DNA from 2 places in the Arthrobacter sp. EM1 genome. Region 1 is predicted to be linked to the other one. Evidence: predicted binding sites of a transcription regulator. Region 1 holds the regulator's gene; the other holds the start of a gene.

Region 1 (8,406 bases):
GCAGGGTGAAATTGCCGTTGTAGAGGGCCTTGCCGACGATCGCGCCTTCGACGCCGAGCGGCACGAGGGAGCGCAGAACCTTGAGGTCCTCGAGGCTGGAAATCCCGCCCGAGGCAACAACGGGTTTGCCGGTCTTCTCCACCATCTGGCGCAGCAGTTCCACGTTGGGCCCCTGCAGGGTGCCGTCCTTGGTGACGTCGGTGACGACGTAGCGGGAGCAACCGGCTTCCTCGAGGCGTCCGAGGACGTCCCAGAGGTCCCCGCCTTCCTTGGTCCAGCCGCGGCCGGCCAGTGTGGTGCCGCGGACGTCCAGGCCGACGGCGATCTTGTCACCAAAGCGCTCGATCACCCGGGCGGTCCACTCCGGGTTCTCCAGGGCGGCGGTGCCCAGGTTCACGCGGGCTACGCCGAGGTCAAGAGCCTTCTCAAGCGATTCATCGTCGCGCAGGCCGCCGGAGAGTTCGACTTTGATGTCGAGCCGGCCAACCACTTCGCGGAGCAGTTCGGCATTGGAACCGCGGCCGAAGGCCGCGTCGAGGTCAACGAGGTGGACCCATTCCGCGCCCTGCTGCTGCCAGTTCAGCGCCGCATCCAACGGGGTGCCGTAGCTCGTTTCGCTGCCGGCTTCGCCCTGGACGAGACGGACTGCCTGGCCGTTGACAACGTCGACGGCGGGCAGCAACTCCAGCACGGGCAGCGGGGTTTCGGTGGTCATCGTGGATCCTCAGCTCTTCAGGGACGTCGGGTGGTCAGGGTGCGGCGTGGAGTCGGTTCAGCGGGAGTCGGTTCAGCGGGAGTCGGTCCAGCGGGGGGGCAGGGTGCGGCGGGGGGGGTCAGGCGGCGGGGGGCAGGCGGCGGGGGGTCAGGCGGCGGGAAGCGTCAGGAGGTACGCGGCGAGCAGCGCCATCCCGGCCAGGACATAAAAGACCGCCTGAACCCAGCGCGGACTCTTCTGCTGGCGGAAGGACAGCGCACCGCCGACGAGCAGCCCGGCGAGCCCCATCAGGACCAAGGACCACATCTAGGCGGTCCCGGCTTCCGGGGCTGCGTCGGCCGGGGCGGCCTTCGGGCTTGTGGCTACCGCCGTCCCGGCTCGTCCCCGCAAACCCCCGACCCAGTTCCGGAGCAGGCGGGCACCGGCGTCGCCGGACTTTTCGGGGTGGAATTGGGTGGCGCACAGCGGGCCGTTTTCCACGGCCGCAATGAACGGCGCCCCGTGCTCCGACCACGTAACGAGCGGCGCGCTCATCCGAGGCTGGACCACCTCGAAGTCCCACTCCTGAACACCGTAGGAGTGCACGAAGTAAAAGCGTTCGCTTTCGACACCTGCGAAGAGCCGGGAGCCAGCCGGAACGGAAACCGTGTTCCAGCCCATGTGCGGTACCACGTCGGCGGGGAGGAGCTCGACCTTCCCCGGCCACTCCCCCATGCCTTCGACTTCGGTGCCGTGCTCGACGCCGGCTTCGAAGAGGACCTGGAGGCCAACGCAGATGGCAAGCACCGGGCGGCCCCCGGCGACGCGCCGGCCGATCATCCGGATGGCGTCCACGGCTTTGAGTTCGCGCATCACCGTTTCAAACGCGCCCACGCCGGGGACCACGAGGCCATCGGCGTTGAGCACATCGTCCGGCTTGGAACTGAGGATAACCTCGGCGCCGGCCCGTTCGAGCGCGCGGACGGCAGAACGGATGTTTCCCGAGCCGTAGTCGAGCACCGTGACTGTTGGCTTGCCCTCGGGCGACGCTGGCTTCCTGCCGGCATCCGGGTTGGTGATGGCGCCGTCCTTCAGCACTTTGCCGGTCACAGGGCACCCTTGGTCGACGGGATGCCTTCGACGCGCGGATCAGGCTCAATGGCCGCACGCAGGGCCCGGGCAAAGGCTTTGAACTGGGCTTCAACGATGTGGTGCGGATCCCGGCCTGCGGTGACGTTCATGTGCAGGCAGATCCCTGCGTGCAGGGTGATCGCTTCGAACACATGGCGGGTCAGGGAACCGGTGAAGTGTCCACCGATCAGGTGGTACTCCTGGCCGGCAGGCTCGCCGCCGTGGACGAGGTACGGGCGGCCGGAAACATCCACCACGGCGTGCGCAAGCGCCTCGTCGAGGGGGACGGTTGCTTCGCCGAAGCGCCGGATCCCGGCTTTGTTGCCGAGGGCGGTGCGCAGGACCTCGCCGAAGGTGATGGCGACGTCCTCGACCGTGTGGTGGACGTCGATGTGTGTGTCCCCGGTGGCCTTGACTGTTATGTCGATCAGGGAGTGCTTGCTCAACGCCGTCAGCATGTGGTCATAAAACGGGACCGAGGTGCTGATGTCCGAGACGCCGGTTCCGTCCAGGTTGATCTCGACAAGGACGGAAGATTCGCTGGTGGTCCGTTCCATGCGTGCGGTCCGGCCCTCGGTAGCGGTTGATCCGGGGATGCTCATGTGGGTGTCCTTTGGATGACGACGGTGCCCGGCGTGCAGGCAGTGTGGATGTCCGGTGTTAAGTCTAGGCGGGCGGCGCTGCGCGGCCGGCCAGGAGTCGCTCGAGGGCTCCGAGGAATGCTGTGGTTTCCGTCTCAGTGCCCGCAGTGACCCGCAGATGCCCGGGGATGCCAACGTCCCGAATGAGCACACCCGCGTCCAGCAGCCCCTGCCAGACCTCGTGCGGACTGTCGAGACCGCCAAAAAAGACGTAGTTCGAATCAGAGGCAGCAGGCTTGAGGCCCATACGCTGCAGCTCGGCAACTATCCTGTCCCGTTGTCGCTTGATGTCCTCAACATCCGCCATCAGGGCGACCCGGTGCCGCAGGGCGGCCAGGGCTGTTGCCTGGGTGATCGCCGAAAGGTGGTACGGAAGCCGCACCAGCCGCAGCGCATCGGTGACCTCGGGCGCTGCCGCCATGTAGCCAACGCGGGCACCGGCAAGGGCAAAAGCCTTGCTCATGGTGCGCGAGACGATCAGGCGCTCCCGCCCGGGCAGGAGGGTGAGGGCGCTCGGCGTGCCGTCGTGGGCGAACTCGTGGTACGCCTCGTCGACGATCACTATCGTCTGGCTGGCTTCGCCGGCTTCGTACACGGCCTTCACCACGTCCAGGCCCAGACCCGTACCGGTGGGGTTGTTCGGGGAACACAGGAAGACGATATTCGGCTGCAGTTCCCGGACCTGGCGGGCGGCCGAGCCGGCGCTCAGGCCGTAGTCCTCGGCACGGATGCCCGTGATGTATCCGGTGTCCGTTCCGGCGGCCAGCAGCGGATACATAGAGTACGTGGGAGGGAAACCAAGGGCAGTGCGCCCCGGACCGCCGAAGGCCTGGAGGATCTGCTGCAGCACCTCGTTGGAACCGTTTGCCGCCCAGATGTTCTCCGCGCCCAGCCCGTGGCCCAGGTATTCCGCAAGGGCTTCGCGCAGCTCCGTAAACTCGCGGTCCGGATAGCGGTTCAGGCCGGCGGCGGCAAGGGTAACCGCCTCCGAGATCGCGGCGAGCACATCGGCCGGGACACCGTGGGTGTTTTCATTGACGTTCAGCAGGATGGGAACGTCAAGCTGCGGCGCACCGTAGGGCGTCAGTCCGCGAAGATTGGTCCGGAGGGGAAGTCGGTTCAGGCGCTCTAACTGGTCAGTCACCTCACTAGTTTAAGTGAGATCGCCGCGGGCCCGGAAACTGTGACACCTGACCCATCGCTCAATGGCCCTACGTGGACGGAATGAAAAGGGCCTGGCCCGGCACCACGCGTGCCGCCTCGAGGTTGTTCAGCTCGATGATGTCGGCAACGACGTCGCGGGGGTCACGGCTGGGCACCACGGCGGCGGCAATGGCCCAGAGCGACTCCCCCGGCTGCACCGTCACGGTGACAGTTGGTGTGGGTGACAACTCAGCGGTGGACTCTGCCGCTTTGGCGGGCGCGTTGAGGAAGCCGCTCAGGGTCAAAATCAGTGCAGCCAGCAGCATCAGCGGCACGCCGATAAAAACAAGGCGCCCCCGGCGGGTGAGCTTCAGCGGCGCCTGCCGGGCACGCGGCCCGCGGACGGCGTTGAGCTGCCGGCTGCCGGGGCTGTCCTGCACGGCAGGGGCGGACCCGCCGCCGGGTGCGCCGGCGTCGTGCCGGCCGTAGTTGCCGAATGCGTCGCGGCCGAAAGTGTCGTGAAACGCGCTTGATGCTGACATGAACTGAGCCCTTCCTGGACCATACTGTGCCGCCCGGCGCACTCCACATACGTGCCGCCAACCGGCCTAACTTTCGAACAAACAACCGAACGCCATGCCCTGCACGGGCAACTAAGTAATAGAACACATGTTCGAATCTTGTTAGTTCTGTTTTAGCACTTATTAACGAACATTGTCGAGACTCGCTAGAACAAATGTTTGAAAAAGCGGTGTGGCTGGCCTAGGTTTGACTCAAAGAACAACCACTTCTGCAGTTGATCAGCAGGGTCTGACATTTCAGGCCGGAAGTTCCCGGCGGCCGCAGCCACGGCAGCCGGGCGGAACGGAAAGGCGTTGGCGAACATGGCAGCACAAGCCACTGGCGGCAGGGCCACCCAGCGGGGCCCGCAGGCTGCCCGGCCACCGAAGAGCCTTACCGTTCGGCAAAAGAAGATTCTGGAAACTATCCAGCGCTCCGTGACGGACAACGGCTACCCGCCGTCCATGCGCGAGATCGGCGACACGGTAGGACTGGCCAGCCTCTCCAGCGTCACCCACCAGCTCGCACAACTGGAAAAGCTGGGTTACCTGCGGCGCGACCCGAAGCGCCCGCGTGCCATGGAAGTGCTGATGCCGCTGACCCTCGATGAGGGAAGCACAAAGATCCCAGCCGCCAAGGCCGGCGGGCTGCGGACCGTGGGCGGGCTGTCCGTGTCCGAGTTGAGCAGTGCCACCGACACCGCCATGGTGCCGCTGGTGGGCCGGATCGCGGCCGGCGGTCCGATCCTGGCCGATCAGGTCGTTGAGGACGTGATGCCGTTGCCCCGCCAGCTGGTGGGCCACGGCGAGCTGTTTATGCTCAAGGTCGCCGGGGATTCCATGATCGATGCAGCCATCTGCGACGGCGACTGGGTGGTGGTGCGCCAGCAGGGCGACGCCGTCAACGGAGATATCGTGGCCGCGCTGCTGGACGACGAGGCCACCGTTAAGACCTTCCGGCAGCGCGACGGCCACACCTGGCTGCTGCCGCAGAACACGCAGTACGAGCCCATACTCGGCGACCACGCCGTCATTATGGGCAAAGTCGTCTCGGTACTGCGCTCGCTGTAGCCCGCGTTGGTGCCGGCTTGATCCGGCCACGACCCGGCGCGCCGGTAGCCCGGCCGCGGCCTTATGACCCCCGGCACGTTCGGCCCGGTTCCCCGCCCCCTTATGTTCCCTGCCCCTTAGGTTCGCTGCCCCCTGAGTTTCCCTGGCCCCTGATGGAGAGCCGGCGGAGGGAATGCCGAGGGCCCGGTGCTGCAGCCCTGGCCCGGTTCAAGGAACCGGGTGGGAGCACCAAAACACTGCAAACCGTCCCGTCAGCGGCCGCTAGTTGGGCTGCCCGGATTCCTTCCCAAGCCGTTCCAGGGCAGCCATGGCGACCACGGGATCGTTGGTGGGCCAAAATGGCGGCAACGCCGCCCGGAGGAATCCGCCATAGCGTTCGGTGGACAGCCGTGAATCCAGCACAGCCACCACTCCCCTGTCCGTGGTGGTCCGGATCAGCCGGCCTGCGCCCTGGGCCAGGCGGATGGCGGCGTGGGTCGCGGAAACGCTCATAAAGCCGTTGCCTCCGGCCTGTGCCACGGCGCGGGACCGGGCAGTCATCAGCGGGTCATCGGGACGCGGAAACGGAATCCGGTCGATCACCACGAGGCGGCAGGAGGCGCCGGGCACGTCAACGCCCTGCCACAGGGACATGGTGCCAAAGAGGCAGGTGTCCGGTTCATCGGCGAACTGTTTTACAAGCGCGGTCATGGTCGAGTCGCCCTGGCATAGGATGCTGACGTCCAGCCGCGGCCGCATCGCCTCGGCTGCGTCCTCGGCGGCGCGGCGGGACGAAAACAGGCACAGCGCCCCGCCGCCGGAGGCGCGGATGAGCTTCTCGAGTTCGTCGAGGGCTTCCGGGGACGTGCCGCGGCCGGGCTTGGGCAGGTGCTTGGCGACGTAGAGAATGCCTTGTTTGGGGTATTCGAAGGGTGAACCGACGTCGACGCCGGTCCAGCTGGGGGCCCCGGGGCCGACCAGGCCCAAGCCGCCGGCGGCGGGTTCGAACGCGGAGCCGATCGCCAGGGTCGCGGAGGTCAGAATTACAGTGTGGTCCGCGAAGAGGCCCTCACGGAGCCGGCCGGCGACACTGAGCGGAGCGATGTTGACCAGGGCGGGCGCGGACTCGTCGGGCTGGGAGTAGCCCTGCTGCGGGTCAAAGGTGCTGTTGCGGGAAAACCAGACCACTTCACGGTTTTCCCGCGCCGCCAGCAGCCGTTCGCATAGCTCCAGGATCACCATCAGGCGCGAGCGCGCCAGCTGGCGGCCGCCGTCGGCCGTGTTGGCGCTGTCCCCCTTGGAATCCGAGAGGGCCGCGCGGCACGCGTCCCGCAACTGGTCGACACAGTCCAGCTGTTCACTGTTTAACCCGTTCGGCATCAGCCCGCCGGGGACGCCCTCAATGGCAAGTTCCAGGTTGGCGGCGGCGTTGTTCAGCGCGTCCACCGTAATGCCGGTGTGCTTCCGGGCCCCGGACGCGGCGGCGTGCACCATCGCGACGGAGAGCTGGCCGGAGACCGCGCCGGTCACGCGGTCCTGGAGTTCATGGGCCTCATCGACCACCACAACATCGTATTCCGGCAGCACTGCGAGGCCCTCGAAGGCGCTGACCGCCAGCATGGCGTGGTTGGTGACAACAACGTCGGCGTCCGCGGCGTTCTGGCGGGCGAGTTCGCTGAAGCACTCTGCCGCCAGCGGGCATTTTTGCGCGCCAAGGCACTCCATCGAGGTAACTGAGACCTGCCGCCACGCACGGTCGGTGACCCCTGGCAAAAGCTCATCCCGGTCTCCCGTCGAGGTGTCCTCGGCCCAGTCGCGGAGCCGGACGACCTCCTTGCCGAGCTGGGAGGACGGGCCGCCCATCGCGGCGGCAAAATGCGGCACGGAGGTATCCTCCCCGAGCGAGAAGAGCTGGCCTTCGGACGGCTCTTCCGAAGGGAAGCCGCCGTCGAGCTTATGCCGGCACACGTAGTTGGACCGTCCCTTGACGAGGGCAATTTTGACCGGCCGGTCCAGCGCCGGGGTGATGGTCTTCAGCAGCCGGGGCAGGTCCCTGCCAACGATCTGGGTCTGCAGGGCGAGGGTGGCGGTGGAGACCAGTGTGGGCTTGTCGCTGACCAGCGAGTGGGCGATCAGCGGGATCAGGTACGCGAGGGATTTGCCGGTGCCCGTGCCGGCCTGGACCAGCAGGTGGTCGCCGCTGTCAATCGCGTGCGCCACCTGCCGGGCCATCTCGTGCTGGCCGTCCCGGCTCTGGCCGCCCATTCCCGCCACGGCGCGGTCGAGCAGTTCGACGACGAATTCCGCACCGGCCCGGGCACCTGTTCGAGCCGGCGGCTTTGCGTCCGGTTCAGTCCCGGCAGGGTCCACCGCCGCCGGGACCGCCGTGGCCGCGTCCTCCGCTGCCCGGGCGGTTCCCGCCGGGTGGTCCGTGTCGGCTTCCGCCCCGGTCACCGCTGCCTCAGTCATTGCTGATGAACGAATCCAGTTCAGCGGCGAAGCCTTCACGCACCATCACCACGGCACGGGTGCCTGCTTCCTCGTGGTCCAGGCTAAGGATTTCGGCGTCGGTCTCGTGCAGCTTGCTGAGCAGGTCCCCGCGGTTGTAGGGAATCATGAGTTCCAGCTTCACGCTGGGCCGCGGGATGCCTTCGCTGATGGCTTTGAGAAGTTCCGGGATACCCTCCCCGGTGCGTGCCGACACCACAATGTGGCGAGGTTCGCGCTGCTTAAGCCGTTCGATCACAAAGGGGTCGGCGGCGTCGGCCTTGTTCAGGACGATGATTTCCGGCACCTTGCGGGCATCGACTTCGCTGAAGACGGCCCGGACGGCCGCGATCTGGCCTTCCGGATCCGGGTGCGAGACATCCACGATATGCAGGATCAGATCCGCGTCCGCGACTTCCTCCAGGGTGGAGCGGAATGCCTCCACGAGCTGGGTGGGCAGCGAACGGACGAAGCCGACGGTATCTGCCAGCGTGTAGCCCAGGCCGTCCGAGGTTTCGGCTTTGCGCACCGTCGGATCCAGCGTGGCGAACAGGGCGTTCTCCACCAGGACTCCGGCGTCGGTCAGGCGGTTCAGCAACGAGGACTTGCCGGCATTGGTGTACCCGGCGATCGCTACCGACGGCACGGAATTGCGACGGCGGTTGGCCCGTTTGGTTTCCCGCGCCGGCTTCATTGCTGC
Region 2 (8,406 bases), 980 kb from region 1:
GACGGTGTCCACCAGGGTCGGCGCAGGCAGCCCGGCCTTGAGGTTTTTCAACTCGACATCACCCAGCGGCAGGGACAGCTGACCATCGATCACGTCGATGCCTTTGCGGTGCGGCCGGCTTTGCAGGGCCTGCAGGTGATGGACCAAGTCCGCCCGGTTCGCGGCCCCGCCGGCGGCCCGGTGCAGGGAATCGAAAGCACCGAGCTGCGCCAGCCGCTGGATGCTGGGCCTGCTCAGCCGGGACCTGGCCCGCAGGTCCGCGAGCGAATCATAGGGCTGTCCTGCCACGATCCGTTTCAGCTCGGACCCGGAGAGTCCATAGATGCCGTTCAGGCTCAGCCGGATACCCAGTCTGCCGCGGTCCTGACCGGTATCCACACGTTCCACCCGGTACTCGGCGTGACTCCGGTTGATGTCCAGGGGCAGGATCGGGATTCCCAGCCGCCGGGCCTCGGCCACCAGGAGCCGCTTGGGATACATGCCCGGATCGTGCTCCCACAGTCCGGCGAGGAACGCCTCCGGGTGGTGGGCCTTCAGCCAGGCCGACTGGTAGGTGGGTACGGCAAAAGCAGCGCCGTGGGCTTTGCAGAACCCGAAGCTTCCGAAGGCCTTGAGCGTTCCCCAGACCTTGTCCACCACTGCGGGGCTGTACCCCCGGGCGCGGGCTTCCTTCCGGAAGAACTCCTCCACCTTTCCTTCGAGTACATCGTTGCCGAGGGCGCGGCGGAATTCGTCGGCCCGCGCCAGCCCGCATCCGGTCATCACGTCGAAGGTCTTGAGGATCTGCTCATGGAACACCGTGACGCCGTGCGTCTCCTTGAGGACGGGCTTAAGGTCCGGGTGCGGATAAACCTCGGGTGCAAATCCATGCCGGTACTCCAGGAAAGGCCGGACCATATCCGATTTCATCGGACCAGGCCGGAACAGGGAGATATCGATGATCAGGTCATTGAACTCCCTGGGCGCGAGCTTGCCGATCAGCTCGCGCTGACCGGGTGACTCGATCTGGAAACAGCCCAGGGTATGGGTACTGCGGATCAGTTCATAGGTGGGTTCGTCGTCGAGCGGCACGGCGTTGAGGTCGATCTGACCGTCCTCGGCGATGTAGTCCGGCCCCGTCCCGTCAGGCCCTGCCGGATGTGCGCCTGCGGCGACCACCTCGGCTTTGGAGGGATGGAGCCGGATCACTTCGCGGACGGCGAAGGCCATGGCGCTTTGCATCCGGACACCCAGGACGTCGAGTTTGAGCATGCCCATCGGGTCCATGTCGTGCTTGTCGAACTGGCTCATCGGCAGACCCAGCCCGCTGGGCTGGACAGGCGTCCGGTCCAGCAGGGTCGCATCCCCCAGGATCACCCCGCAAGGGTGCATGGAGATATGGCGCGGCAGCCGGTCCAGCCGTTCGGTGAGGTCCACCAGCAGATCCAGCTGCTGGTTCCCGCTGAAGTCGCGCTGTCCCACCCGGCCGGCGAATTCCTTCAGCTCAGGCTTCTCCACGAGCGCTTCACGGAAGTTCCGGGCTGAAAATCGCCACAACTGCTTGGCGATGTCCCCAATCTCGCCTTCCTCCATGCCCAGTGCCAGGCCGGCGTCTCGCACGGCACCGCGAGCGCGGTAGCCGTTTTGCATACTCATCAGGGTGACGCGCTCGGACCCGAAGCGCTCAAAGATCTTCCGGTACACGTTGTGCCGTTCAGCGCTTTCGACGTCGATGTCGATATCCGGCAGGGTGGCACGGTCCCGGGAGAGAAAGCGTTCGAAGATCAGGTCGTGCTGGAGCGGGTTTACCTGGCTGACGTCGATCAGATAATTGACCAGGCTGGAGGCCCCCGAGCCTCGGGCCGCTGCCCGTACCCCCATGTCCAGGATCATCCGGGACACCTCGGCCACGGTCAGGAAGTACGCGGCGAAGCCCAGGTTGTCGATGATTCCCAGCTCATGCTCCAGCCGCGAACGCAGTTCCCCGGCAGCTTTGCCGGTGATCCCCGGGAACCGCCTGCCGATGCCGGCCTCGCAGCGCAGGATGAGTTCGGCGAGGGGATCCCCGGCGATTCCGATCACTGTGGCTTCCGGCACCACGGGCTGTTTCCAGCCCATGTCCGTTACCGGGTCCATCCTGCAGCGGTCCGCGAGCGCCTCGGTCTGCGCCATCAGGCTTTTGAGGTCGGCAGCGCCGTATCCGGCGGCGTGCATGATCTCCTTGCCCAACTGCAGCATCTGGCCGGAGGATTTCAGCCAGCCCTGCCCGTTGGGCTGAAGCAACGGGGCGGCGGAAAGCTCGGGCAACGATTTCAGCGTGCGGGCGGAATCCAGCACGTCCGCGGTAGCCGCCCCGTCCTCGGCGACGTAACGCACGGCGTTGCTCAATACAGCGGGAACCCCGTGCTCAGCGGCAAGCTTGAGCATCCGTACAGCGTGGGCGGTGCTCAGCGGTTCCCCGGGCGGACTGAGCTGGCTGACCACCTCGGCGGCGATTGTTCCCGGGGGCATGGCATCGAGCCAGCGTTTGAACAGGGTGCGGGGGCGCAGGTAGCGCCTCCCGCCCATGGCACGTCCCACGTCGGAGTCCGGGCCGATCAGCACGGTCAACACCGGCTTGAGCGTTTCCGGGTGCAGGGTCCGGGAGGCCAGCTCGGACCTGGTCACCGCGACCGGCACCGCTCCCCCGGCCTTGCCCGTGGTGCGGGCATGCGCATCGGAGATCAGCCGGCACAGCGCACGGTAGCCCGCACCGCTGTTGTTCCCGTGGGCCAGCACAACCACACGTCCCGCTACCTCGGTGCGGAGGTCGCCGTCGTCGTCAAAGACCGCAAGTTCCACGCCGGCAATCGGATCAAGTCCCGCAGCCATGCAGGCCTTGAGGTGTTTGACTGTTCCATAGAGGCCGTCACGGTCCGTGCAGGCGAGCGCCGTCGCGCCGTCCGCGGCAGCGGCGGCGGCCAGCTCATCCGGCCAGGAGACCCCGTAGTGGGCGCTGAAGGCGGTGGAAACATGGAGATGCGTAAAGCTCATGCTGATTCGGGCGCAAGGAACGGACGCAGGGCGTCGTGGATCCGCAGCAGGCGCCAGCGTCCGCTGCCCACATGCCGGGTGAGGTCAAGGGTGAGGCTGTCGGTGTCGGTGTCGGTGGAATCTGCCGGGCGCACCTGCACCCGCCAGATCTCGTGATCCACCAGCCCGGGACCGCTCCCCAGCGGTGCCCGCTGTTCCTCAGCCCACCATTGACGCCGCTCGTACCAGCGGACCGGTTCCGCACAAAGGATGTAGTGGCGGCCGGCCCAGCCGAGCGTCAAAGGCTCGCCCGAAGGGGTGCAGACGACGTCCACGGTCTCGCTGAACATACCCACTGCGCCTCCCGGACCACACCATGTGAAAAAACGACCGGTAGAAAAACGATCGGCAACTATTCGAACATATATTCGAACAACTCCAGTCTACGACGGTCCTTCGGCAAAACCTAGGTCAGGGGTGGACGGACGTACGCGCAGGTAGCAGGATTGAGCCATGAGCTCCCATAACGCACTTCTGAAACACGTCAGCATCGCCGCCGAGGACACGTCCCTGGTGGCGAAGTTCGATATAGACGGAAACATCCCCGGCCAGGGCGCTTATGTGGTGGGGCTCGTCGCGGCAACACCGGATCATTCCCACCAGCGAAGGATGGGGATCGAGTTTATGAACGGGGAGGCGGTGTCCTTCTACTGCTTCAGCCATGACGGTACGGAGGAGAACTTTGACCTTAAGGGTGTCGACCACTCCGGAAACACCATCACCGGGCATTTCCCGCTCAGCACTGTCATGGGCCTGGCCAAGGGCCACCTGATGACGGCATTCAGCGACTGTGACGGCCGGGAGTACCAGTCAAACGTTGCGGTAGAGGAAGCCCTCTAAGCCGCCCGTCAGGAGCTGGCTTTGTAAACCTCCAGCTCGAGCGTGATAAAAGCATCGACCATGGCCCGGTAGGTTTTTTCGATGAGGTCGACGTCGATGTCCTTCTGCTGGGCCGTGGTGCGGACGTGTTCGATCACCCGCTCCACGCGTCCGGGGGCCCGCACCTCGGCGCTGTCCGCTTTGAGGGTTCCGGCGATCCGGATCAGGCGCTCGCGGCGGCCGATCAGGGACACGATCTGTTCGTCCACCTCGTCAACCGCCACCCGGACAGCCGCGAGCTGTTCCCGGTCGGCTTTGGCAGCTTTATCGTTTTCGTGATTTGTGGACATGTCCATGACAGTATCGAAAGATGCAGCCACGAGTCGATTTAATTTCACTGGGTGTCCGCAGCGTTGGCGCCTCCCGTAGTTTCTACGTCGATGGCCTGGGTTGGCCCGTCCACCGAGAAGTCCGCGGCGAGGTTCTGTTCATCCAGGCCAACCACGGGCTCATCCTCTCGCTCTGGGACGCCGGCCAGATGCAGGCAGAAGCCGGCACCGATCCACCCGCCGGCATTCCCTGCATCACATTGAGCCACAACCTGGCCAGCGCCGCGGAAGTGGACTGGGTGATGGCGGAAGCCGAATCCGCCGGAGCGGCCGTTATCGCGGCGGCCAAGACCCAGCCCTGGGGCGGCTATACCGGCTACTTCGCCGACCCCGACGGCTACCGCTGGGAAGTTGCCTTCAATCCCAGCTGGCCGGTCGACGGCGGCGGGAAGGTGACACTCTGAACCGGCCACCCCGCGTGCCCGCCGCAGCACTGCAGTACGGCTGTGTGCGCATCCCTAGAACAGGCTTCCCACCGGCCGGATCAGCTCCGGGGAATCATTTTTGACATTCCCGACCGCGGTACCCACGGCGTCGATCGTCCAGCCCTCCGCAACGTCGTGCGCGCCCGCCCGGACCAGATCGACCAGCCCTGCGGCATCGTCGGCCTGCGGATCCAGCCACGCCTGCAGCGTCGTCCGGTCCATTGGCAGCGGAACCCGGTCGTGCAGGGCCGTGAGCTCGGCCAGCATCCCCCCGGCATAACCCTCCGGCGGCGCGTCGGTAGTCATGATCGACGTCGAGAGCAGCCAGCGTTCCGGGTCATCGTCGGCCTTGGCGGGGTCTTTCCACCATTCGTAGAGACCGGCGAAAACTATCGGATGGCCGTCCTTCGGGTGCACGTAGTAGGGCTGCTTGCCGCGGCCCTGGCCCTTCCATTCGTAGTATCCGTCAGCGGGAACCGCACACCGCCGGGCCCGGGTTGCCTTCCGGAACGCCGGCTTCTCCAGCACACTCTCGCTGCGGGCGTTAATCATCTTGGAGCCGATCCCCGGGTCCTTGGCCCAGGACGGCACCAAGCCCCAGCGGGCGATATGCAACTGCCGGACCGGCGTGCCGTCCACCAGCCGTTCCAGCAGGATCGGCACCTCCGCGGTCGGGGCCACGTTCCACGACGGCGGAATCACGGTCTCCTCTTCGAGTCCCGCGTCGAACTCGGCCAGCAGGTCTCCGACGGCCCTTGCCATCACGTAGCGTCCACACATGGCACCAGCATGCCACTGCGCCCAAACGGTGTCATCCGGCGGTCTTCGAACCCGGGCCCGCGGCGGCCGGCGTCCGGCCGCCGCTTCGCATCAGGGCGCGTCGTCGACGGTGAGGACTATCTTGCCGCGGGTGTGCCCTTCCATATTGAACCGGAAGGCATCTGCCGCCTGCGGCAACGGGAAAGTCCGGGCAATTTCGACCCGGATTTTGTGCTCGTCCACCAGGTCGGCAAGTTCCTGCAGCTCGGCGCCTACAGGGTTGACCCACATCCAGGTCCCGCCGTGCTGCTCCACTTCACTGTCGGCAATCGAGGCGTGCCGGCCCCCGTCGGCCAGGACAGCGAGGGTGGCTTCGAGATTCCCGCCCACGAAGTCTGCGACAACGTCGACGCCGTCCGGACGCAGGGCACGAACCCGCTCCGCGAGTCCTTCGCCATAGCTGACGGGCTCGGCGCCGAGGGAACGCAGGAAGTCGTGGTTCTTCTCGGAAGCGGTGGCGATTACACGGGCGCCGAGCGCCACGGCGATCTGGATTCCGAGGGACCCCACACCGCCGGCGCCGCCGTGGATCAGCACCGTCTCGTCCGCCGTGAGACCCAGCCGGGTGAGTACCTGATAAGACGTCAAACCGGCCAGCGGAAGACCTGCGGAGGCATTCCACCCCAGGGATGCAGGCTTGCGCGCAAGGAGCCGCTCCGGCAGGGCGATGTACTCAGCAAAGCTACCGCCGTGGACGTAGTCCTTGCGGCCATAGGAAATGACTTCATCGCCGGGCCGGAAATGCGGCGCGTCGATCCCCACCGACTCGACAACGCCGGCCACATCCCAGCCGGGGACCGCCGGGAACTGCACGTCCATCGCCGCGTCCAAGTAGCCGGCCATTATTTTCCAGTCGACCGGGTTCACCGACGCCGCCTTGACCTTTACCAGGACCATGCCCGGCCCTACCTTCGGCAGCGGGAGCTCTGCCAATTCAAGGACGTCCGGATTGCCATATTCGCTATAAGTAATTGCCTTCATGCCAGCGTCAACGGCTGCCGCCGGGACCCTATTCCACAACCTGCCGGAGGGTGTCGGGCCTCACCTCCCGGGCGCTGAGCGCACACGGCGCGGGCATTGCCCGGGAATAGCGCGCCGCAGGTTACGGTTATTTCCAGTGACATCCCACTTTTGCCGGCATGGGCGCTGCCATCCAGCGCCGGCACCCAGCTTTGAGGAGAACTTCGTGGACTTTACCCCCGAATCCGGCACCATCACCATGTTTTCGACCACGTGGTGCGGCTACTGCAACCGCTTGAAGAAGCAGCTGGATGCCCAGGGCATCGGCTACACCGAGATCAACATCGAAGAAGTTGAAGGCACCGCCGATCTCGTGGAAAAGCTCAACGGAGGTAACCGGACGGTCCCCACTGTGCTGTTCCCGGACGGCACTGCAGCCACCAACCCCTCCGCGGCTGAGGTCAAAAGCCGCCTTGCGGCTTAAAGCCCACCCTTGAACCGGTAACGAGCGACGGCAGGGTCTCCCCGGAGGCCGTGCCGTCGCTCGTTATGCGAAAGAATGTTGTGCGGCAAAAACCCCGATACAAGCAGAGGAACTATTCCCATGGTCCATAAAGTCAAAGGCGTCATAGCCCGCTCCAAGGGCGCGCCCGTCACCCTGGAAACCATCCTGGTCCCGGATCCCGGACCCGGGGAGGCCCTTGTGGACATCCTCACCTGCGGTGTCTGCCACACCGACCTGCACTACAAGCAGGGCGCCATCAACGATGACTTCCCATTCCTGCTCGGCCACGAGGCCACCGGCGTTGTCAGCGCCGTTGGACCCGACGTCACCGAGGTTGCCCCCGGCGACCGTGTGGTGCTGAACTGGCGCGCCGTCTGCGGCGAATGCCGGGCGTGCCGGCGCGGCCAGCCGCAGTACTGCTTCAATACCCACAACGCCACCCAGAAGATGACACTCGAGGACGGCACCGAGCTCACCGCGGCGCTGGGCATTGGCGCGTTCGCCGAGAAGACACTCGTCGCCGCCGGGCAGTGCACCAAGGTCGACCCCGAGGCTGACCCGGCCGCGATCGGCTTGCTCGGCTGCGGAGTGATGGCAGGCATCGGCGCGGCCATCAACACCGGAAACGTCAAGCGCGGCGATACCGTCGCCGTCATCGGTTGCGGCGGTGTCGGCGTGGCAGCCGTTGCCGGTGCCGCGCTCGCCGGTGCCACCACGGTGATCGCCGTTGATATTGATCCCAAAAAGCTCGAACGCGCCAAGGACCTCGGCGCAACCCACACCGTGGACTCCTCCGCCGCGGACCCGGTGGAGGCAATCCGTGCACTGACCGGCGGCTTCGGCGCCGACGTGGTGATTGACGCCGTCGGACGTCCGGAGACCTACAAACAGGCGTTTTACGCCCGGGACCTGGCCGGGACCGTCGTCCTGGTGGGTGTGCCCAATCCCGAGATGACCCTGGAATTGCCGCTGCTGGATCTCTTCGGCCGGGGCGGCTCGCTTAAGTCCTCCTGGTACGGCGACTGCCTGCCTTCGCGCGACTTCCCCATGCTGATCGACCTCTACCAGCAGGGCAAGCTGGACCTGGATGCCTTTGTGACGGAACGGATCACGATCGACCAGATCGAGGAGGCCTTCGAGAAGATGCACGGCGGTTCCGTGCTGCGATCGGTGGTTGAACTGTGAGCGGAGGTTCCGCGCAGGGCCTCCGGATCGACCGTCTGGTCACCTCGGGTACCTTCTCGCTCGACGGCGGCACCTGGGATGTTGACAACAACGTCTGGATCGTGGGCGACGAGTCGGAGTGCGTTGTGATCGACCCGGCGCATAACGCCGGTGCCGTGGCCGCAGCCGTTGCGGGCCGGAGAGTGAAGGCGATCCTGTTGACCCACGGACACGACGACCACATCGCCGCCGTCGGCGATTTCCGCGGCCGCGT

The links. The regulator LexA, encoded in region 1, represses DNA repair genes until DNA is damaged. The targets are predictions, from matches to a motif close to TCGAACANNTGTTCGA.
Region 2: a site for LexA is predicted at 3,408-3,423, ahead of QI450_RS09010 (DUF6504 family protein). Genes of this name have one in related genera too.

The regions. Positions count from the first base shown of each region.
Region 1 covers NZ_CP124836.1:989,638-998,043, reverse strand. The annotation lists gene priA (bifunctional 1-(5-phosphoribosyl)-5-((5-phosphoribosylamino)methylideneamino)imidazole-4-carboxamide isomerase/phosphoribosylanthranilate isomerase PriA) at 1-715, opposite strand, end outside; gene QI450_RS04430 (hypothetical protein) at 863-1,012, opposite strand; gene hisH (imidazole glycerol phosphate synthase subunit HisH) at 1,022-1,804, opposite strand; gene hisB (imidazoleglycerol-phosphate dehydratase HisB) at 1,801-2,427, opposite strand; gene QI450_RS04415 (histidinol-phosphate transaminase) at 2,492-3,610, opposite strand; gene QI450_RS18080 (LysM peptidoglycan-binding domain-containing protein) at 3,678-4,151, opposite strand; gene lexA (transcriptional repressor LexA) at 4,494-5,240, shown strand; gene QI450_RS04400 (ATP-dependent DNA helicase) at 5,502-7,688, opposite strand; gene hflX (GTPase HflX) at 7,681-8,406, opposite strand, start outside.
Region 2 covers NZ_CP124836.1:1,972,027-1,980,432, forward strand. The annotation lists gene dnaE (DNA polymerase III subunit alpha) at 1-3,012, opposite strand, end outside; gene QI450_RS09010 (DUF6504 family protein) at 3,009-3,347, opposite strand; gene QI450_RS09015 (hypothetical protein) at 3,505-3,891, shown strand; gene QI450_RS09020 (chorismate mutase) at 3,900-4,226, opposite strand; gene QI450_RS09025 (VOC family protein) at 4,241-4,663, shown strand; gene QI450_RS09030 (SOS response-associated peptidase) at 4,718-5,464, opposite strand; gene QI450_RS09035 (NADP-dependent oxidoreductase) at 5,555-6,484, opposite strand; gene QI450_RS09040 (mycoredoxin) at 6,690-6,947, shown strand; gene QI450_RS09045 (S-(hydroxymethyl)mycothiol dehydrogenase) at 7,068-8,153, shown strand; gene QI450_RS09050 (MBL fold metallo-hydrolase) at 8,150-8,406, shown strand, end outside.